4 regions of the Thauera sp. GDN1 genome follow, and region 2 is predicted to be linked to each of the others. Evidence: predicted binding sites of a transcription regulator. Region 2 holds the regulator's gene; each other region holds the start of a gene.
What was found. The regulator sigma-54, encoded in region 2, starts transcription at its own class of promoters, with help from an activator protein. The targets are predictions, from matches to a motif close to TGGCACGCTTNCTGCTNA.

Region 1: CKCBHOJB_RS14600 (polymer-forming cytoskeletal protein) is a predicted target of sigma-54. The motif match lies at 1,402-1,419, and genes of this name have one in related genera.
Region 3: glnA (type I glutamate--ammonia ligase) is a predicted target of sigma-54. The motif match lies at 2,282-2,299, and genes of this name have one in related genera.
Region 4: CKCBHOJB_RS13435 (PEP-CTERM sorting domain-containing protein) is a predicted target of sigma-54. The motif match lies at 2,579-2,596, and genes of this name have one in related genera.

The regions. Positions count from the first base shown of each region.
Region 1 is NZ_CP097870.1:3,166,166-3,170,134, reverse strand. Features, by position in the region: gene CKCBHOJB_RS14605 (HAMP domain-containing sensor histidine kinase) at 1-1,120, opposite strand, end outside; gene CKCBHOJB_RS14600 (polymer-forming cytoskeletal protein) at 1,471-2,079, shown strand; gene CKCBHOJB_RS14595 (transglycosylase SLT domain-containing protein) at 2,088-2,753, opposite strand; gene CKCBHOJB_RS14590 (proline--tRNA ligase) at 2,788-3,969, opposite strand, start outside.
Region 2 is NZ_CP097870.1:3,523,438-3,527,406, forward strand. Features, by position in the region: gene recA (recombinase RecA) at 1-524, shown strand, start outside; gene recX (recombination regulator RecX) at 541-990, shown strand; gene lptB (LPS export ABC transporter ATP-binding protein) at 977-1,699, shown strand; gene CKCBHOJB_RS16195 (RNA polymerase factor sigma-54) at 1,721-3,178, shown strand; gene raiA (ribosome-associated translation inhibitor RaiA) at 3,196-3,519, shown strand; gene ptsN (PTS IIA-like nitrogen regulatory protein PtsN) at 3,656-3,969, shown strand, end outside.
Region 3 is NZ_CP097870.1:626,715-630,683, reverse strand. Features, by position in the region: gene nadA (quinolinate synthase NadA) at 1-336, opposite strand, end outside; gene CKCBHOJB_RS02780 (rhodanese-like domain-containing protein) at 465-917, opposite strand; gene CKCBHOJB_RS02775 (cation diffusion facilitator family transporter) at 979-2,169, shown strand; gene glnA (type I glutamate--ammonia ligase) at 2,388-3,797, shown strand; gene CKCBHOJB_RS02765 (DUF4124 domain-containing protein) at 3,935-3,969, shown strand, end outside.
Region 4 is NZ_CP097870.1:2,925,598-2,929,566, reverse strand. Features, by position in the region: gene CKCBHOJB_RS13445 (GNAT family N-acyltransferase) at 1-632, shown strand, start outside; gene CKCBHOJB_RS13440 (PEP-CTERM/exosortase system-associated acyltransferase) at 815-1,600, shown strand; gene CKCBHOJB_RS13435 (PEP-CTERM sorting domain-containing protein) at 1,723-2,520, opposite strand; gene CKCBHOJB_RS13430 (ThiF family adenylyltransferase) at 2,795-3,667, shown strand; gene CKCBHOJB_RS13425 (outer membrane lipoprotein-sorting protein) at 3,783-3,969, shown strand, end outside.

The DNA of each region.
Region 1 (3,969 bases), 360 kb from region 2:
CGATGTCGGCGGAGACGATGGGCGCCGCGCCGGCGAAGTCGATGCCGACGCCGCGGGCCCGGGCCTGGAGACGGAGTTCTGCGGCGACCTCGCGCAGCAGGGGCAGCAGCGCGGTCGGCTGAAGGTCCAGCGTGCGTGCGTCGAACTGGCTGGCGTTGTATTGCAGGAGCTGCTCGATGCGCTCCTGCAGCGTGCGTGCGCTGTGTTCCAGGATGCCGGCGACCTCGCGCTGCTCGGGAGTGAGCCGGCCGAGCACGCCGTCGGCGAGCAGGGCCACACCCTCGTGCAGCGAGGCGAGAGGGGTCTTCAGCTCGTGCGAGACGTGGCGCAGCACGCGGTTGCGGTTGGCTTCGAGTTCGGCGAGGCGCAGGCGCAGCCAGTCGAGGCGTTCGCCGAGCTGGCGCAGGTCGGCGGGGCCGGTGATCTGGATCGCTTGGGCGAGGCGGCCCTCACCGAGCGCCGCGATCGCGTGCTCGATGCGGCCGAGCGGGCGCAGCAGCCACCAGCCGCCGAGGGCGGCGAGCGCCGCGGCCAGCAGCAGCGCACCCAGTACCTGCACCGCTACCGTGTGGCGTTCCCGGTCGAGCGCATCCATCACCGCCCGGTCCCGACGGGCCAACCGATCCTCGACCAGGGTGGCGAGTGTCGCCGAGAGCGCAGCGAGACGGGCGAAGTCGCCATCGGCCTCGTCCGCTGCCAGGACGGTGGGCGTGGTCGGTGTCCCCACGTCGTCGTGCGCGGCCGCGTGCGCCGCCTCCAGTCGCGCCCCGATCCGCTCCGCGGTCGCGCGCCAGTCTGCGCTCGGGGCGGAGAAGTCGGTGCCGGCGGATTCGAGCACGGCGAGCGCTGCCCGTGCGTCTTCCACCGTGCCGGCGAAGCGTGTCGCCAGGGTTTGGTCGCCGAGCACCAGGTACTGGCGGGCGCTGCGCTCGAGGTCGACCGTGCGCTCGCCGATCCGCCTCGCCGCCGCGCTGAGTGCGAGCGCCTCGCGCTTGCCGTCCTGGATCGCGCGTGCGGTCGCCTCGAGGCCCAGCCAGCCGGTCACGGCGGCGGCGGCCAGGGCACCCGCGATCAGCAGGAAGCTCACCAGCAAGGTGCTGCGGAACGAGAGACGAAGCATCGGGAGTCGGGGGGGCGCAGGCGGGGGCGACACAAACCCTGAAGTCTAGGTCAGCCGCTCGCCAGATGCAGTCGTGGAAGTGCAAGGCGAAGTAAGTCGGCGGCCGCGTCGTCGCTCCACGGCGACAAACGAAAATGCTTTTGAAACAGTGGCCTGTCTCACTCGGCTGCATCGACTGTCGGGTTGCGGCGACAGATGGGGCCGATCAGCGGTGGCGCCCTCATTCCCGCTCCCCCGGACCGAGTCCGCAAGTCCTTGCCTGATTTGGCGAAAACGTTATCTGGCACGGGTATTGCTGAAGTGCTGGTCGGACTGCAGCGCAGGGGCTGCACCCCATTCAAGGAGAAAGCATGTTCAACAAGCCCAATATGTTCCAGAAGACGGCGGACACTTCCCCGATTCGCAACACCCAGCGTCCGGCAGGCAGCCTGGGCACGTCCGGCAGCGTCCTTGCCGCTGCCGAATCGACCGGCACGACGGCGTCCGGCATGTCGAGCGAGGCGGTGCGCAGGACGGAGATGCCGGCGTCCGCTGGCGCTGCGCCCGCGCCGGGCAGCGAAACGACGGGCGGAAGCCGTCTGATCGTCGGTCCCGACGTCAAGCTAAAGGGCGCCGAGATCCTCGACTGCGACACCCTGGTGGTCGAAGGCCGGGTCGAGGCGACGATGGACAGCCGGGTGCTGAAGATCGCCGAGAAGGGGGCTTACAAGGGCACGGTCGTGATCGACATCGCCGAGATCCATGGCCACTTCGAGGGCGAGCTGACCGCGCGCCAGCAACTGTTGATCCAGGCCACCGGCCGGGTGAGCGGCAAGATCCGCTACGGCAAGATCCTGATCGAAGAAGGCGGGGAGCTGTCGGGCGACGTGCAGTCGCTGAGCGCCGCGGGCAAGGAGTCACTGCGCGCGGTCGACGGGAAGACCCAGGAGCCGCGCGTGCTCGCCGCAGTGGCGGGCTGAGGCGACGCTCAGCGCGACCGGCTCGCGGTCGCGTCGGAGCCGGCCGGGGTCGCGGCGGCGAGCTGTTGCGGCGACCAGCTCCAGTGCTTCTCCCAGGCCGCACGAACCAGATTGGGGTAGTGCGGCTTGCCCAGGCTGCCGTTGTAGCGCCCGAGCGCGCGGTAGAGGTCGCCCTTCTCTATGTCGAGGTAGTGGCGCAGGATGTTGCAGCCGTAGCGCAGGTTGGTGCGCATGTGGAAGAGGTTGTCATCGGTGCGGCCGATGACCTTGATCCAGAACGGCATCACCTGCATGTAGCCGCGCGCGCCGGCGGACGAGATCGCGTACTTGCGGAAGTTGCTCTCGACCTGGATCAGGCCGAGCACCAGCTGCGGGTCCAGCCCGGCGCGGGTGGCCTCGTAGTGGATGGTGGTCAGCAACTCCCTGCGGTAGGCCTCGTCCGGGATGCGTTTCTGCAGCCGGCGCGACATCTCGGCCAGCCATTGCGCGCGCTCGCCGGCGTCGGGAATCGGCAGCATAGGCGCCGCTGCGTCGCTGACCGCAGCGTGCAGCGCGGCGCGCACGCTCGCCGCCATCGGTTCGTACTGCTGTGCCCCCGCCTGAACTCCGCTGGCCGCCAGCGCGAGCACGCAGGCGGCGGTCAGGTGGCGGAGCGTGACGGGCAGGGGGCGCATGGTGGCAGGTGGTCCCGAGCGTCGTTGCGGAGGATCAGCCCTGCTTCAGCCGGTCGAGCACGTGGCCGAGGACTTCGCCGGCTGGCAGCTTGCTCGCTTCCGGATCGCGGCGGCCCTGGTACTCGACCAGGCCTTCCTTGAGCCCGCGGTCGCCGATGGTGACGCGGTGCGGCACGCCGATCAGCTCCCAGTCGGCGAACATCACCCCGGGGCGTTCGTCGCGGTCGTCGAGGATGGCATCGACGCCGGTGGCGATCAGCGCGTCGTACAGCTTCTGCGCCTCGTCGCGCACGGTCTCCGACTTGCCCCAGCCCACCGGGCAGATCACCACCTCGAAGGGCGCGATCGCGCGTGGCCAGATGATGCCGCGGGCGTCGTGGTTCTGCTCGATCGCCGCGCCCAGGATGCGGGTCACGCCGATGCCGTAGCAGCCCATCTCGAAGTGCTTGGGCTTGCCGTCCTCGTCGAGGAAGGTGGCATTCATCGCCTTGGAGTACTTGGTGCCGAGGTAGAACACGTGGCCGACCTCGATGCCGCGCTGGATGGCGAGCACACCCTTGCCGTCCGGGCTGGGGTCGCCTTCGACCACGTCGCGGATGTCGGCCACCAGGTCGGGCTCGGGCAGGTCGCGGCCCCAGTTCACCCCGGTGAAGTGGAAATCCTCGTCGTTGGCGCCGCAGATGAAGTCGGCCATGTGGGCGACCGTGCGGTCGGCGATGATCTTGACCGGCTTCAACAGCCCGATCGGGCCGAGGTAGCCCGGCTTGCAGCCGAAGTGCTCGAGGATCTCGGCCTCGGTGGCGAAGCGGAATCCGGCTTTGAGGCCTTCCAGCTTGCTCGCCTTGACCTCGTTGAGCGCGTGGTCGCCGCGCACCAGCAGCAGCCACACGGTGACGCCGGCAGGGTTGCCCTTGTCGTCGACGTCGTCGGTGGCGAGCACCAGCGACTTGAGGCTTGCGGTGAGCGGCGCGCCGAGGAACTCGGCGACGTCCTTGCACGTGGCCTTGCCCGGGGTCGAGGTCTTTTCCAGCGCCTTCTCGGGCGCGGCGCGGCGGGCGAGCACCGACACCGCTTCGGCCAGCTCGATGTTCGCGGCGTAGTCGGAGTCGGGGCAGTAGACGATGGCGTCCTCGCCGGTGTCGGCGATGACCTGGAACTCGTGCGAGCGGTCGCCGCCGATGGCGCCGGTGTCCGCTGCCACCGCGCGGTATTCGAG
Region 2 (3,969 bases):
CGCAGGCGCTGCGCAAGCTCACCGCCAACATCAAGCGCACCAACACCCTCGTCATCTTCATCAACCAGATCCGCATGAAGATCGGCGTGATGTTCGGCAGCCCCGAGACCACCACCGGCGGCAACGCGCTCAAGTTCTACGCCTCGGTGCGCATGGACATCCGCCGCACCGGCACGATCAAGAAGGGCGACGAGGTGGTCGGCTCCGAGACCCGCGTCAAGGTGGTCAAGAACAAGGTCTCGCCGCCGTTCAAGGAGGCGCACTTCGACATCCTGTACGGCGAGGGCATCTCGCGCGAGGGCGAGATCATCGACCTCGGCGTCGAGCACAAGATCGTCGACAAGTCGGGCGCCTGGTACGCCTACCAGGGCGACAAGATCGGCCAGGGCAAGGACAACTCGCGCGAGTTCCTGCGCAACAACCCGGCGCTGGCGCGCGAGATCGAGAACAAGGTGCGCGTCGCCGTCGGCCTGCCCGAACTGGCGGCTGCGGCGCCGACCACCCCGGCATCCGCCGAGGCCTGAGCGCCGGACGTCGAGCATGGGCGAACCGAGCCTGCGTGAACGCGCCCTTCGCCATCTCGCCCGGCGCGACCATTCGCGCGCCGAGCTGGCGAAGAAGCTCGCCGCCCATGGCGACGCCGAGGAGATCGAGGCGGTCATCGAACGCATGGGCGAGCTCGGCCTGCAGTCCGACAGCCGCTACGCCGAGGCCTTCGTGCGCGGCAAGGCGGCGCGCTTCGGCAGCGGCCGCCTACGCAGCGAACTCGCCCGCCGCGGCATCGACCGTGACCTGATCGACGAGGCTCTCGCCACCGAGTGCGTAGAATCGGAAGCGGAGCGCGCCCGTGCCGTGCTGCGCGGCCGTTTTTCCACGCCGCCGGCCGATGCCCGCGAATGGGCGCGCCAGGCGCGCTTCCTGCAAACCCGCGGCTTCGCGCCCGACCTGATCCGCAAGCTGCTGAAAGAGCCCTACGATGAGTCTGCTTAAGGTCGCCGGCCTCCAAAAACGCTACAAGGCGCGCACCGTGGTGCACGACGTCGGCTTCGAGGTGGGCTCGGGCGAGGTCGTCGGCCTGCTCGGCCCCAATGGCGCCGGCAAGACCACCTGCTTCTACATGATCGTCGGCCTGGTGCGTGCCGACGGCGGCCAGATCGGCCTCGACGGCAAGGACCTGACCCACCTGCCGATCCACGCCCGCGCGCGCCTGGGCCTGTCCTACCTGCCGCAGGAAATGAGCGTGTTCCGCAAGCTCACCGTGGCCGAGAACATCCAGGCCGTGCTCGAGCTGCAGGGCCTCGACAAGCGCCAGGTCGGCGAGCGCCTGGACGAGCTGCTGCACGAGCTCGGCATCCACCACCTGCGCAACAACACCGCCATCTCGCTGTCGGGCGGCGAGCGCCGGCGCTGCGAGATCGCCCGCGCGCTGGCCACCGATCCGCGCCTGATCCTGCTCGACGAACCCTTCGCCGGTGTCGACCCGATCGCGGTGATCGACATCCAGAAGATCATCCGCTTCCTGAAGGAACGCGGCATCGGCGTGCTGATCACCGACCACAACGTGCGCGAGACGCTCGGCATCTGCGACCGCGCCTACATCATCAGCGAGGGCCGCGTGCTGGCCAGCGGCCAGCCCGGCGAGATCATCGAGAACGAGCGCGTGCGCCAGGTCTATCTCGGCGAACACTTCCGCCTCTGAGGGCGCGCACCGAAAATCGCGATGAAGCCCAGCCTCCAGCTCAAGCTCTCCCAGCACCTCACGCTGACGCCGCAGCTGCAGCAGTCGATCAAGCTGCTGCAGTTGTCGACGATCGAGCTGAACCAGGAGATCGAGCGCATCCTCGTCGACAACCCGATGCTCGAGCGCGAGGACGGCGACGGCTCGGACTTCGCGCCCGCGCCGCCCGCGGGCAGCCCGCCCGAGCGCGAGCAGGCCCAGGAAGCCGCAGCCGAACCGCCGGCCGGCGAGGGCGAGCGCCGCGAAGGCGGCGAAGGCAGCAGCGAGGACGAGGGCATCGACTGGTCCAATGTCGGCACCGGCGCCTCGAGCCGCAGCGAGGGCGACGACGACGACGTCGACTACCAGGACCTGCAGGCTTCGGGCATCTCGCTGCGCGAGCACCTCGACCAGCAGGTCGCCCTGTCCCAGCTTTCCGATCGCGACCGCGCGCTGGTGCGCTTCGTGATCGAGGCCCTGGACGACGACGGCTACCTGCACCAGCCGCTCGAGGAGCTGCTGCAGCTGCTGCCCCCGGAATCCGAGGTCGACCTCGACGAGCTGACGATCGCGCTGCATCACGTGCACAACCTCGAGCCGATCGGCGTCGGCGCCCGCAGCCCGCAGGAATGCCTGGCCCTGCAGCTGCGCGCCCTGCCGCCGGACCCGATCCGCACGCTCGCCCTCGAGATCGTCACCCGCCACCTCGAGCTGCTCGCCGATCGCAACTTCGCCAAGCTCAAGAAACTCACCGGCTGCGACGACGACGAGCTGCGCGCCGCCCAGGCCCTGATCTGCAGCCTCGACCCGCATCCGGGCTCGCGCTACTCCAATGCCGAGACGCGCTACGTGCTGCCCGACGTCGTCGTGCGCAAGCTGCGCGGGCGGTGGACCGTGAGCCTCAACCAGGAGGCGATGCCGCGCCTGCGCATCAACCGCCTCTATGCCAGCCTGCTGCAGCAGAACCGTGCCCAGGGCGGCGGCCTGAGCGGTCAGCTGCAGGAAGCGCGCTGGCTGATCCGCAACGTGCAGCAGCGTTTCGACACCATCCTGCGCGTGTCTCAGGCCATCGTTGACCAGCAGCGGCAGTTCTTCGATCATGGGGACGTGGCGATGCGGCCACTCACCCTCCGGGAGATCGCAGACCAGCTCGAGCTGCACGAATCCACCGTATCGCGCGTCACCACGCAGAAGTACATGGCGACCCCGCGCGGCGTATTCGAACTCAAGTATTTCTTCGGCAGTCACGTCGCCACCGATACCGGTGGAGCGGCATCCTCGACGGCGATTCGCGCGCTGATTCGCCAGCTGGTGGATGCGGAAGACAGCAAAAAGCCGCTGTCCGACGCCAAGATTGCAGAAATTCTGGGCCAGCAGGGTATCGTGGTCGCGCGGCGAACGATCGCCAAATACCGCGAATCCCTCAATATCCCGCCGGTCAGTCTGCGCAAGTCCCTCTGACAACAACAGGAGTTACCATGAACCTGAACATCACCGGGCGTCACGTCGAAGTCACCCCCGCCATCCGCGACTACGTGACTTCCAAGCTCGACCGCGTCATCCGCCACTTCGACAACGTCACCAGCGTCGGCGTGATCCTGTCGGTCGAAAAGCTCAAGCAGAAGGCCGAAGTCACCCTGCACGTGCGTGGCAAGGACATCTTCGTCGAGAGCGACGATGCCGACCTCTACGCGGCCATCGACGCCATGACCGACAAGCTCGACCGCCAGGTCCAGAAGTACAAGCAGAAGCAGTCGGACCACAACCACGAGACGCTCAAGCACCAGGAACCGGAAGCCTGACGCCTTCGTTACAGCCCCGTGTCCGGGGTGTGGTTATAATGCGCGCGTTTTCACGACGCGACTGCCACGCGCCCCGGACCGGCTGCCCACACTGCGTGGCATCGGCACAAGGGGCGCAGCGCGAGCCCACCAGCGAATGAGCCTCATATCCCAACTCCTGCCACTGTCCAACGTGGTGGTCGATCTCGACGCGAGCAGCAAGAAGCGCGTCTTCGAACAGGCCGGACTGCTGTTCGAGAACAACCAGGGCATCGCCCGCAGTACCGTCTTCGACAGTCTCTTCACCCGCGAGCGCCTCGGCTCCACCGGGCTGGGACAGGGCATCGCGATCCCGCACGGCCGCATCAAGGGCTTGAAGGACGCCGCCGGCGCCTTCCTGCGCCTCGCGGCCCCGGTCCAGTTCGACGCCCCCGACGGCCGCCCGGTCAACATGCTGTTCGTGCTGCTGGT
Region 3 (3,969 bases), 970 kb from region 2:
CTTGGCCAGGCTGGCCATGTCGGCCATCGAACAGCCGGCGGCGAGGTCGGGCAGGATCGCGATCTGGCTGGGCTTGGACAGGATGTCGGCGACCTCGGCCATGAAATGCACGCCGCAGAACACGATGAACTCGGCGTCGGTCTGCGAGGCCAGGCGCGCGAGCTTGAGCGAGTCGCCGGTGAGGTCGGCGTGCTGGTAGACGTCGGCGCGCTGGTAGTGGTGGCACAGCAGCACCGCCTTGTCGCCCAGACGGGCACGCGCGGCGCGGATGCGCTCCTGCGCCTCGTTGTCGGCGAGCACGTTGAAGCGGTCGAAGCTGATGGTCGAAACTTGCATGATGGGTATCCGGATCCGGTCAGGACAATCCTTGGCTTGCTGGAATTCCTGGGGTTGCGGGAATCGGACCCCTGCAGCAGGCCGCCGGTTCCGGCCTGTGGACGGGGCCCTTGCTTAGGAAAGCGCGCTCAGCCCTGATGCCAGGGCAGACCTGCGTGGCGCCAGCCGCCGACGCGGTTGCGCTGGTTGTGGGCGTCCCTGTCGCCCTCGAAGCCTTCGAGGACGTTATAGCAGTTGGCGTAGCCCGACGCGCTCGCCAGCCGCGCCGCCGCATCCGAGCGCCCGCCTGAACGGCACAGGAACAGCACCAGCGCCTCGGGGTCGACCTGGTGCTTGAGCTGGGCGAGGAAGCTGGGGTTGTCCTGCATCGAGGGATAGGACTTCCACTCGATCTCCACCGCCCCCGGCACCCGCCCGACCCAGTCGAGCTCGGCGCGCGTGCGCACGTCCACCAGCTTCACGCCGGGCGCCAGCTGCATCACCTGCCAGGCTTCGGCAGGGGTGAGCGCGCCCTGGTAGGGCAATCCGAGGTTCTCCCCGCGTTCGTGCGCGAGAGTCAGCAGGTCCGACAGGGTTCCCATGCGAACATCCGTCTAAAATGAGGGTCGGCCGAAGTATAGCGCGTCCGTCGCGCCCTCCCCCATGCCCTCCCGTCGAACACCCCCCTCTCCTCACGGCTCCACACACGCGTTCGATGACAAGGCGGCGCGCAGCAGGGGCATCCAGCGCGCGACGCTGACCGCGATCGTGACCAACTCCGTGCTGACGGTCGGCCAGGTCGTGATCGGCCTGTTCGCCAATGCGTTCAGCCTGGTCGCCGATGCGACCCATACCCTGTCCGACCTCATCACCGACCTGATGGTGCTGGTGGCCGGCCGCCGCGGCGCCGACCCGGCCGACACCGACCACCCCTACGGCCACGGCCGCATCGAGACCGCCACCACGCTGGTGCTGGGCGCGGTGCTGGCCGGCGTCGGCGTCGGCTTCCTGTGGAGTTCGGGCATGCGCCTGCAGAACATGGACGCGCTGCCCGGGCTCCATCCCGCGGCGCTGGCGATGGCGCTGCTGACCCTGGCCGCCAAGGAAGGGCTGTTCCGCTTCACGCTGGCGGCATCGCGGCGCCTGCGCGCGCCCATGCTGGAGGCGAACGCCTGGCATGCACGCTCCGACGCCGCGTCCTCGCTGGTCGTCGCCGCAGGCATCGGCGGCAGCCTGGCGGGCTACCCCTTCCTCGAGCCGCTGGCCGCGGCCGTCGTCGGCTTCCTGATCCTGCACATGGGGCTGAAGCTGGCGTGGAAATCGGTCGGCGAGCTGATCGACACCGGGCTACCCGAGGAGGAGCTGCGACGCCTGCGGCGCACGATCGAGACCACGCCCGGCGTGATCGGCCTGCACGAGATGCGCACGCGGCGCATGGCCGACCGCGTCCTGTGCGACGCCCACGTGCAGGTGGATCCACGGCTGACGGTGTCGGAAGGGCACCGGGTCTCGGACAACGTCTATCTGCGCGTGCGCTCCACCCACCCCGAGGTGCAGGACGTGCTCGTTCACATCGACCCGGAGGACGACGGCGAACTGCAGGCCGTCCCGCCCGGGCCGCTGCCCGAGCGCGCGCAGATCGTCGCCGAGATGCGCCAACTGCTGGGCCCTGGCGCACCGGAGCCGAAACGCATCCAGCTGCACTATCTCGGCCAGCGCATCGAGGTCGAGCTCATCCTGCCCGCAAGCCTGGACGAGGCGGCGCTCGCAGCCCTGCGCGGCCGCCGCCGCGCCTGGCTGGAAGCACACCCGCACTACCGCAACATCCGCGTCTTCCACGAACTCGCACTCTAATGGTGCATTGAAACTCCGGAATGCACCAGAATGGTGCGCCCGGCAGCAGGCCCGGGCACCGCTTTCGAGCATCACCCCTTATGGCACAATGAGCTTCGGCTTCGAACGAACCTGGCACGCTTAGTGCTTAGTACTGACCACCGAATCCGGCGCATCGACCGCAAGCCGCTGTGCCTCCCGCTCAACGCACACAACGCCTCATCTCACCAGGAGTGAAAATGAACGCTCAAGACGTCATGAAGATGATCCAGGAAAACGAAGTCCGCTTCGTGGACCTGCGCTTCACCGATATTCGCGGCAAGGAACACCACGTCGGCCTGCCGGTTTCCGCCTTCGAGGAAGAGCACTTCGAGCACGGCCACCCCTTCGACGGCTCCTCGCTGGCCGGCTGGAAGGGCATCCAGGCTTCGGACATGATCCTGATGCCGGAACCCTCGTCCGCCTACATCGACCCCTTCTTCGACGAGACCACGCTGGTCATCACCTGCGACGTCATCGAACCGTCGGACGGCAAGGGCTACGACCGCGACCCGCGCTCGATCGCCAAGCGCGCCGAGGCCTACCTGAAGAGCACCGGCATCGGCGACACGGCCTATTTCGGCCCGGAACCCGAGTTCTTCATCTTCGACTCGGTCGAGTGGTCGGTCGACATGTCGGGCGTCTATAGCAAGATCATCTCGGAAGAGGCCGCCTGGTCCACCGCCGACAAGTTCGAAGGCGGCAACACCGGCCACCGTCCGCGCGTCAAGGGCGGCTACTTCCCGGTGCCGCCGGTCGACAGCCTCAACGACGTGCGCGCCGCCATGGTGCTCGCGCTCGAGGCCTGCGGCGTGCCGGTCGAAGTCCACCACCACGAAGTGGCCAACGCCGGCCAGTGCGAGATCGGCACCCGCTTCAGCACGCTGACCCAGCGCGCCGACTGGACGCAGGTGCTCAAGTACATCGTGCACAACGTCGCCCACCAGTACGGCAAGACCGCCACCTTCATGCCCAAGCCCATCGTCGGCGACAACGGTTCCGGCATGCACGTGCACCAGTCGATCTGGAAGGACGGCCAGAACCTGTTCGCGGGCAACGGCTACGCCGGCCTGTCGGAGACCGCGCTGTACTACATCGGCGGCATCATCAAGCACGCCCGTGCGCTCAACGCGATCACCAACCCGGGCACCAACTCGTACAAGCGCCTGGTGCCGCACTACGAAGCCCCGACCAAGCTCGCCTACTCGGCGCGCAACCGTTCGGCCTCGATCCGCATCCCCTACGTCGCCAACCCGAAGGGCCGCCGCATCGAGGCGCGCTTCCCGGATCCCCTGGCCAACCCGTACATGTGCTTCGCCGCGCTGATGATGGCGGGCCTGGACGGCATTCAGAACAAGATCCACCCGGGCGACCCGGCCGACAAGAACCTGTACGACCTGCCGCCGGAAGAAGACGCGCTGATCCCGACCGTGTGCACCAGCCTCGAACAGGCGCTGGAGTACCTCGACAAGGATCGCGAGTTCCTGACCCGCGGCGGCGTGTTCTCCAACGACTTCATCGACGCCTACATCGCGCTGAAGATGGAAGAGGTGGATCGCATGCGCATCACCACCCACCCGGTGGAATTCGACATGTACTACAGCCTGTAATCCGCGGATTACTGCGCAGCATGGAAAGGACGGGCATTGCCCGTCCTTTTTTTATGGGTTCTAATCAGGCTTCATTCCGCAAGGACAAGGATGCGCCGGCACGCGCTCGACGCCGCCCGCGTCCCGCACATACGCGCATGCAACTGTTTCGACTCCTTCCGCTGATCCTGCT
Region 4 (3,969 bases), 600 kb from region 2:
CCGAACTCGGGCGGATCGAGCCGAGTGGCCTGTGTTCCAGCAGGGGGCTGCCGATCGAAACCGACGGCTATGACGGATACAGCCGGCACTTCATAGCCTTATACAAGCCCGACGCTTCGGTTGCAGGTTTCGTGCGCGTGATCCTGCCGAGTGCGAAGGGGCTCAACGTCACCTCGCGCTATGTCATCGACCACCCGCTGCCCTATGCCGACGCTACGGAGGGCAGCATCGGCGAAATATCGCGCATGGCGATCGCCCCGCGTTTCCGTCGCCGGCACTCGGACCAGGGCAAGCCCATCGAGGGCGACCCGGGCGACGAGATGCTGCGCCGGCCGGAAGGCATGCGCCGACATCAGCCCGAACTGGTCCTTGGCATGTACCGCGAGATCTACCAGCTGTGCAAGGGCATCGGCATCGGCTATTGCGTGGCGGCGATGGACAGCCACTTCAGCCGCCTGCTGATCGCGCTTGGTTTTCCGTTCGTGCCCGTGGGGCCCGTCAATGCAGGCGTGTCGCCGCCGCGTCGCGTGTTCCTGATCAGTGCGCTCGAGATCGAACGCAGCCTGGGGGCCCGGGAAGAGGCGGTGCTGCGCTTCATGCAGCAAGGACAGGCAGAGCTGGGCATGGCCTGATCGCACATATTTCCCCGCTCGCCTTGTGCTTTCGCGCGTGAGATCTGTGAGATCTATCACGAAGAAATTTACAAATTACTTGACGGACAGCCTCCGGGGCTAAGTTATCTTCCACGGCAACATACGCGTGCGAATGCTTTGAGGCATCGCGCCATCGCACACGCGTAAACCTCAAGGTGTGGATGTTGCTGGAGAGATACGAATACTCGGTGGTCGAGCCCGGCACGGGCGCCTACGCGGAATACCTGGCCTTGCGCCACATGGTGTTCTGCGAGGAGTTGGGGCGGATCGTGCCCGACGGCAGGCGCGCGGGTGGCGTCGCCATCGAAAGTGACGAATACGACGTGCACAGCCTGCATGTGCTGTGCCGGGTGAAAGAGACGGGTGTCGCCGTCGGGTGCTCGCGGCTCATCCTGCCGGGGCCGAACGGGCTGAACGTCAGCGCGCGCTACAGCCTGTCGCGAGGCACGGAGGCTTCAGTCGGCCAGATCGGCGAAATCGGTCGCCTTGCGCTGTCGTCGAGGTTGCGCAGGCTTCGCGGTGAGGTCTCGAACATGCTGGGGCGACATCAGGCGTCTGGCACGGCCGGTGGGTCGGCGCATTCCATGCTCAAGCGCGAGGGGCCTCTCGTGGCGCTGGGTCTGTATCGCGAGATTTTCAACCTCGCCAACCGCTATGGCATCACCCACTGCTACGCTGCCATGGAGCCGGCGCTCGCACGGCTGTTGAACCGTCTCGGCTTTCCCTTTCATGAAGCCGGCCCGCTGAATACCACCGTGAGTCCGGCTCGTCAGCCCTATCTGATCGGTGCGCAGGCTGCCAGGGCGGGGCTGGCGGCGCGCAATTCGTGCCTGTATCGCTTCATGTTCGGTGGTGTGGAGGCGGAGCCGCAGGTGATGATGACCTCCGCCGCGTGGCCGCTGGTGGCTGAGGCCAAGAGCTACAGGGATGCTGGCCTTCATATCTGATAGCGTCTGAGCGACTGGCGGGACAACCCGGTTACGCCTTTGGCGTTGTCTCCTCTGGATGGGGGGCGAAAAAAAGCCGCGCCATCATTGCGCGGCTTTTTTCTTGGTGTGCTCCGACAGAGTCAGGAAGCCTTCTTCATGCGCCGTGCGGCGCCTAGTCCGAAGAGGCCCACGCCGAGAAGAGCAAGGATGCCTGGCTCAGGGACCCGGTTAAACTCCACGCTGCCATTCAGCGTGGTGGAGCGAGTATATTGGCCATTCCCAATGGATGTGGGCGCCGTTCTCGTATCCAGGTTGGTGTCCAGACGCATGTTGATAGCTACGGTCACATCGCTCCAGTCAGTTGCTGGCGGGAAGAACCATGTGTCCGCGAGTGGGTTCGACACCGTTGCGTAGATAATTGCGTTTGCAAGGTCGCCGGCACTGGCGAAGACGTTCAGGGTGAGCAACTGCAGTTCAGGGGCAACGATGTTTCCATTGATATCGATTGCCGATCCATAAACGTAAATAGTGCCGGAAGTGTAATTCGCCAAAATGGCGGTCGAGGCGAGATTTATCGCGGCAATCGTGCCCGAGAGGTCGGTATATGCGAAACGGATCTGGTAGTTCGATCCGATGCCTTCATTGTTATTGCCCCCGAGGATTGCGCTTCCAGTGCTGCCCAAGAAATTAGAAACGGAGCCCCCGCCACTGTCGGTAACCGAGTCACCGATGTTAAGGCCGGCCGTGCCGTTGTCGTCGGTGTAGGTGGAAGTGGCTGACCAATCTACCGCGAGCTGAAAGATGCTTGCAGTCGTGCCGTCCCCTGCGTAAGAACTAGAGAACTGAGTCACGTCCATGTAGAAGGGCTCAGCCATCGCGGCGCCCGATGCGAACATCGACGAAACCGCCAGCGCTGCTGCAAATTTGTTGAGTTTCATGATTTTGCCTCCAAGTTGGCGGGGTACCAGGCGCTTCCATGTTTCCCCTGCGGTTCAATAAGCACCATCCGTGCCTGAACATGCAAGGTCATAAAAAACAGTGAGATAGCGCTGGTCGCCGTGTTGGTTGGCGTGTGAGTGTAAAAAATGCCGACACATTCTCGCGGCTGAATGCCCTCGGGCATGCGAAGACAGGGTTCGTGGGATCCGCCCTTGTAATGCAGCCGTCCCTGCGGAAAGATGCCCTCAACCCCGTCATCGCCGGAGACCTGTCTTGACTCCCTTCGATTACAACCAAGCCTTCAGCCGCAACCTCGGCGTCGTCAGTGCCACCGAGCACGAGCGCCTGCGCAATGCCACCGTCGCGATCGCCGGCATGGGCGGGGTGGGGGGGGATTACCTGATCAGCCTGGTGCGGGCCGGCGTGGGTGGCTTTCACCTGGCCGAGTTCGACGAGTTCGAACTAGTGAACTTCAACCGCCAGTACGGCGCCAGCGTGCCGACGCTGGGGCGGCGCAAGCTGGAGGTGATGGTGGAGCAGGCGCTCGCGATCAACCCGGAACTGCGCATCACCACCTTCGCCGACGGCATCCAGGCCGACAACATCGATGCCTTCCTCGACGGTGTCGATCTCGCGGTGGATGCGGTCGATGCCTTCGCCGTGGACAAGCACCCGCTGCTGGTCAATGCGGCTTCGGCGCGCGGCCTGGCGACGGTCGCGGCGGTGCCGCTGGGGCTGGGGGCGGGCATGCTGGCCTTCGGGCCGCAGGGCATGAGCTACGAAGATTACTTCGCGATCACGCCCGCCATGAGCGAGGACGAGAAGATCGTGCAGTTCCTGCTCGGCTTCGCGCCCGAGCTTTACCACCTGCGCTATCTCGACCCGAGCTCCATCAACCTGAAGGCGCGCAAGGGGCCGAGTTCGGTGGCAGGCTGCAAGCTGTGCGCGGGTTTCATCACCACGCAGGCGCTGGTGGCGCTGCTGCATCCCGACGAGCTTCGATGCGTGCCCTGGTACACCTACCTCGATGCACGCGTCGGCCGCTTCCATCACCGCCGGCTGTGGATGGGCAACCGCAATCCCCTGCAGCGCCTGAAGAGTTTCGTCGCCAAGCGGCGGCTGGCAAAGCTCGACGCGCAGCGCTGATCGGGTGCTGGCCTTCGGGGGCCGCGCGTCGCTGGGCTAGAATGCGGCGAGTCTTGGCCGTTCCGGCAGGGGAGGAGCAATGGCAGGTCTGCAGGCGCTGGAGCGCCGCTGGTTCATGAATACCTTTTCGCGTGCGCTTGCCGGCCTTGCCGCGGGCTTGCTGATCGGCTCGGCCGCAGGGGCGGACGATGCGGGTCTGGCGCTCGCCCAGCGCGTGTATGACCGCCCCGATGGCAAGGATGCGAGCTCGGTGGTCACGATGTCGCTGACCGAGGAGGGGCGCAGCCCGCGGGTGCGCAGCA